Linked DNA regions of Candidatus Vesicomyosocius sp. SY067_SCS001. The protein of the gene in region 1 interacts with the protein of each later gene in a pairwise test. Links are inferred from orthologs where the notes say so. Each region holds a gene or a part of one and is shown on either strand. Other genes may lie near its edges.

Evidence for each region. Proteins that work in one complex are often made in the same cells at the same time.
Region 2: the proteins of cysM (region 1) and accC interact in binary tests that used the Escherichia coli proteins (3 or more experiments, as listed by UniProt). The link is inferred for Candidatus Vesicomyosocius sp. SY067_SCS001 from one-to-one orthologs.

What each region holds. Positions count from the first base shown.
Region 1 is NZ_CP054877.1:744,666-747,740, forward strand. Bases 34-3,027 are described here. They hold cysM (cysteine synthase CysM), read left to right. Parts: upstream 34-1,083; coding sequence 1,084-1,971; downstream 1,972-3,027. Other genes in these bases: thrC (threonine synthase), read left to right, coding at 34-1,065; HUW60_RS03585 (chloride channel protein), read left to right, coding at 1,968-3,027. Outside these bases: more of thrC, read left to right, coding at 1-33; more of HUW60_RS03585, read left to right, coding at 3,028-3,075. UniProt on the Escherichia coli protein: Two cysteine synthase enzymes are found. Both catalyze the same reaction. Cysteine synthase B can also use thiosulfate in place of sulfide to give cysteine thiosulfonate as a product.
Region 2 is NZ_CP054877.1:1,013,892-1,016,884, forward strand. What follows is about bases 1-2,912. They hold accC (acetyl-CoA carboxylase biotin carboxylase subunit), read left to right. Parts: upstream 1-734; coding sequence 735-2,090; downstream 2,091-2,912. Other genes in these bases: aroQ (type II 3-dehydroquinate dehydratase), read left to right, coding at 1-282; accB (acetyl-CoA carboxylase biotin carboxyl carrier protein), read left to right, coding at 283-729; argC (N-acetyl-gamma-glutamyl-phosphate reductase), read left to right, coding at 2,087-2,912. Outside these bases: more of argC, read left to right, coding at 2,913-2,993. UniProt on the Escherichia coli protein: This protein is a component of the acetyl coenzyme A carboxylase complex; first, biotin carboxylase catalyzes the carboxylation of the carrier protein and then the transcarboxylase transfers the carboxyl group to form malonyl-CoA.

The sequences.
Region 1 (3,075 bases):
ATGAGATATACAGGTTTAATTGAATACTATAAAGATAGACTCCCTGTGAATGATAAAACTAAACTTATTAGTTTAGGAGAAGGGAATACACCACTTATTAAGTTGGTAAATTTACCTAAAGAATTAAGTAAAGATGTTGATATTTATATCAAATATGAAGGTCTGAACCCTACAGGTTCATTTAAAGATCGCGGTATGACTATGGCAGTTACTAAAGCGGTAGAATCTGGCTCTAAAGCAATTATTTGTGCTTCTACAGGCAATACTTCAGCATCCGCAGCAGCTTACGCAGCACGTGCTGGTATTAAGGCGTTTGTACTAATACCTGAAGGTAAAATTACACTAGGTAAATTAGCTCAAGCAATGATGCACAGTGCTATTATTATTCAAATCAAAGGTAACTTTGATGATGGCATGCGTTTGGTTAAAGAAGTATCCAAACATGTCTCTGTATCTATTGTCAATTCAATTAATCCGTTTCGTTTACAAGGTCAAAAAACTGCTGCCTTTGAAATTATAGAAGAACTTGGATTTGCACCAGATTATCATTGTCTACCTGTTGGAAATGCAGGGAATATTTCATCACATTGCATAGGATATTCAGAATTATATAAAGAAGGAAAGGTAAACAATATGCCTAAAATGATAGGCTATCAAGCAGCAGGATCTGCACCTTTTGTTCAAGGAATTATGATAGATAACCCTGAAACTATTGCAACTGCTATTCGTATTGGTCACCCTCAAAACTGGGATTTAGCACAAAAAGTTAAGAAAGAATCAAAAGGATGGTTTAGTTCATTAACTGATGAAAAAATTCTAAGAACACAAAAATTACTGTCTGAAAAAGAGGGTATTTTCTGCGAACCTGCTTCAGCAACTGCACTAGCAGGTGCAATACATGATATTAAAAGCGGAAAAATTGTAAACGGTTCTAAAATAGTATGTACACTAACAGGTCATGGTTTAAAAGACTCTGATACAGCAATTTCACAATGTAACAATCAAATAATCAATATTAACCCAATAATAAGTGAAGTCAAAAATGCTATTTTTAACAATATGTAACTCCAACTAAAAAAAGTTATGATATTCAAAACTATTGAACAAACCATTGGCAATACACCTTTAGTAAAACTACAACGTCTAAACCCTAATTCATCAAACACCATCTTACTTAAACTAGAGGGTAATAACCCTGCAGGATCAGTTAAAGATAGATCTGTACTTAACATGGTTTCAAATAGTGAAAAACGAGGTGAAATATCTCCTGGCGATACCCTAATTGAAGCCACCAGTGGTAATACTGGTATTGCATTAGCCATGATAGCAGCTATTAAAAGCTATAAAATGATTTTAATTATGCCTGATTATCTTTCACAAGAAAGACGTGATGCCATGAGTGCTTATGGCGCCAAACTTATCTTAGTTACTAAGGATGAAGGCATGGAGGGTGCTAGAGATTTAGCTGATAAAATGGAAAAACAAGGTATAGGTAAACAGCTTAATCAATTTTCTAATCTAGATAACCCCAATGCTCACTTCAATACAACTGCTGAAGAAATCTGGCAAGATACACAAGGATCAATCACTCATTTTATCTCCGCTATGGGGACTACTGGCACTATTATGGGTGTATCAGATAGGTTAAAAGAAAAAAACCCAACAATTCAAATTATTGGCGTTCAACCTGAAGATGGTGCACAAATTGCTGGAATTCGCCGTTGGCCAAAAACATACTTACCAAAAATCTTTAATCTCTCTAAAATAGATACTATTATGAATATTTCACAAATATCAGCAGAGCAAACCACACGAAACCTAGCAACAATAGAAGGTATTTTTGCTGGTGTATCCTCTGGAGGTTCTATATTTTCAGCCATTGAATTATCTAAAAACGTTAATAACGCCACTATTGTTACTATTGCTTGTGACCGAGGAGACCGCTACCTTTCAACTGGTATATTTAGTTGATAAGATACCTCTCTCACCAACTCCCTAATAAACTAAAAATTTATATATTCTTAGCACTAAGTAGTATTATTACTGTTATTGTTATTAATTTCTTCCTCACTTATAGTGAACATGCCCAAAATATATTTAAGCATTTAATTTCTTCAAAGCCTTATTTAAGTTTTGTTATCACACCTGTTGTTTTTGTCTTAGTTGTATATATTACTAAGTACTTTTGCCATTATGTTCAAGGTAGTGGGATCCCCCAACTAATTATTGCCAATGATTCTCGCAATAAATCTATACGTAAAAAGCTATTATCATTTAGAGTGGCAACTGGAAAAATTATACTTATTTTTGCAGGCATGCTTGGTGGTGCGCCTATTGGCATCGAAGGACCTAGTATTCATATTGGAGGTTCAATATTTTTTGGATTTAATAAGTTTATCAAATTTAAACGTAAACTTCTCATTCATTCACTGATTGCGATTGGTGGTAGCGCTGGGCTTATCGTCGCCTTTAATGCGCCAATTGCAGGTTTTATGTTTAGTTTTGAAGAAATAGGCCGTAAACTAAAAAAACAAGCACTTATTTTAATCGCTATCGTTAGTGTGGTAGTTTACTTATTAGCAATTATATATCGTGGTAATAATATCTATTTGAGCGATATGTCAGCTAATTCTATTGATTTAATACTAATTTGGCAATTACTACCATTAGTGATATTATCCGGTATTTTAGGTGGTTTATTCTCAAAAATAACTCTTTACTTGATTAAAATATTTACAGCTTACACCAAAATCAAAGTTATTATAATTGCATTAATATTAGGCTTAATTATTGCACTATTTAATTATTTATCCAAAGGTCAAATTGCTGGTTCTGGTCGTGAAGAAGTATTGTTAATATTAACTGGCTATAAATTTGGTAATGATTTTATTGTGATGAAATATTTATCAACCCTAAGTTCTTTAGCCTCCACAATTCCTGGCGGTTTGTTTATGCCTAGTATTTCTATAGGGGCTGGTATTGGTAGTGAAATAAGCAATTATTATTCACAAATCAATCCACAAATTATTATCATTATGTCCATGATTGCTTATTTAACCGCTGTAATTAGGACAC
Region 2 (2,993 bases), 270 kb from region 1 along the record:
ATTAAATATATTCACAATGCTGCCGATAACGGAGTTCAATATATAATTATCAATCCTGCAGCTTTTACACACACATCAATTGCTTTACGTGATGCTATACTTGCTGTAGGTATTGAATTTAGTGAAGTTCACTTATCTAATATATATAAGCGTGAAAATTTTCGCAAACAATCTTATTTTTCAGATATCGCACAAGGAATTATTTCAGGCTTTGGCCCAAAAGGCTATGAATTCGCACTACAAGCTGCAATTCAACATATTCAACAATTAGAGAGGTTGTAAATGGACATTCGTAAAGTAAAAAAATTAATGGAATTACTAGAACAATCTAGCATGAGTGAAATTGAAATTGTTGAGGGCGAAGAATCTCTGCGTATCTCACGCTATAGAAATTCTACAATAGCACCTCCAGTAGCAATTACAACTCCAGTAGTTACTCCAATAGAAACTACTGGAGTAACTCCGTCTGAAAATAATATATCCACAACAATAGATGGCCATCCAATTACCTCACCTATGGTTGGTACTTTCTATAGCGCAGCATCACCTAATTCTGATGCTTTTGTTAAAATTGGTCAACATGTCAACCAAGGTGATACAATCTGTATTGTTGAAGCAATGAAAATTATGAACCAAATCGAAGCAGATCAATCTGGAACAGTAACTGAAATATTATGCACAGATGGTGATGCAGTTGAATTCAGTCAAACACTAGTAATCATTCAATGACATCAATGAACAAAATTAATAAGGTTCTAATCGCTAATCGGGGTGAAATTGCGCTTAGAATTTTAAGAACTTGTAAAGAGCTAGGCATTAAGACTGTCGCTGTTTATTCAACAGCAGATAAAGATCTTAAGCATGTTCGCTTATCTGACGAGGCTGTATGTATTGGTCCGCATCCATCAAAAGACAGCTATTTAAACATCCCAGCACTGATTGCTGCAGCAGAAGTTACTCATGCTGATGCAATTCATCCTGGTTATGGCTTCTTATCTGAAAACGCAGATTTTGCACAACGTGTTGAAGAAAGTGGGTTTATTTTTATCGGACCGCGTGCTGATAATATCCGCACAATGGGCGATAAAGTTGCTGCCATTAATGCCATGCAAAGATCTGGAATGCCTTGTATTCCTGGATCAAATGGAAGTTTGACTGAAGACGACACTCAAAACACCAAACTTGCACGTGATATTGGCTTTCCAATTATAATCAAAGCCTCTAACGGAGGCGGAGGACGTGGTATGCGTGTGGTTGAAAAAGAAGCTGACCTAATTGAATCAATTGAAGTAACCAAAACAGAAGCGCTTAACTTTTTTGGCAACTGCAAAGTATACATAGAGAAATTTTTAACTAAACCTAGACATATTGAAATTCAAATATTAGCTGACGAATACGGTAACGCCATTCATTTAGGTGAACGTGACTGCTCAATGCAAAGACGCCACCAAAAAGTCGTAGAAGAAGCACCAGCACCTGACATCACACCAAGATTACGAGATAGAATTACTAGTGCTTGTACAGATGCTTGTAAAGCCATTAGTTATCGTGGTGCTGGTACATTTGAGTTTTTATTTGAAAATAATGAATTCTATTTTATTGAAATGAATACCCGAATCCAGGTAGAGCATCCTGTTACCGAAATGATTACTGGTATTGACATTGTGCGTGAACAAATACGCATTGCTGACGGGCAAATACTATCATTCAAACAAAATGAAGTGCACATTAAAGGTCATGCTATTGAATGTCGTATTAACGCCGAAGACCCTAATAATTTCATGCCCTCACCAGGAAAGATCACCCAATACCATATAGCTGGGGGATTGGGTGTACGTGTTGACTCTCATGTATATAACGGTTATGTTGTGCCTCCATATTACGACTCTATGATTGGTAAACTAATTACTTTTTCTGATACTAGACTAAGTGCTATTATTAAAATGCAAAATGCACTTGATGAAATGGTAATTGATGGTATTAAAACCAATATTGCCTTACAAAAAAGAATCATAAATGATAAAATCTTTCAAAAGGGTAGTATAAACATCCACTATCTTGAGAAAATGCTGGAAAATTCTTTAATATGATCAAAGTAGGCATTATTGGTTCTACTGGATACACAGGACTAGAGCTTATACGTCTTCTACACAACCACCCAAATGCAAAGATTATCGCACTATGTTCAAGAATAAATGCTAGTAAATCCGTTATTAAAGAATTTCCTAGTCTAATAAGCTACATTGATCTTGACTTTATCAATCCAAATGAAAAAAAATTATTTGAATGTGACATTATTTTCTTTGCCACCCCACATGGAGTAGCCATGAATAGCGTTAGTAAATTCTTAAACAAAGACATTAAAATAATTGACTTAGGTGCTGATTTTCGCATTAAAAATAGCACTGAATGGAGTAAATGGTATGGCATAACACATACACAAGATGATTTATTAAAAGATGCTGTTTATGGCTTACCTGAAGTTTATAACTCACAAATCAAAAACGCCACCTTAATTGCCAATCCTGGGTGCTATCCAACCGCAATTATTCTAGCGCTCAAGCCTTTGCTTGAAACAAATGTAATTGACACAAAAAGTATTATTGCTGATTGCAAATCAGGTGTTAGCGGCGCAGGAAGAAGTGCTAATATTTCCACACTTTTTTGCGAAATAAACGAATCTTTAAAACCTTATAATGTTAATCAACATCGTCATAAACCTGAAACGCAACAAGTGTTAACCGACATCGCTGGCAAAGAAGTAAATTTTTTCTTTACCCCACATTTAGTACCTATGACTAGAGGTATGCTTGCTAGCATTTACGTTGATTTAACAAAGGATGTCAACATACAAAAATTATTTGAAAAACACTACCAAAACAACAGATTTATTCATATATTACCAACTAATGTTTATCCACAAACAAAATCAGTTAAGGGTACAAATAATTGCCATATTGGTATTCAAAAATCGAATAATAAACTTATCATTA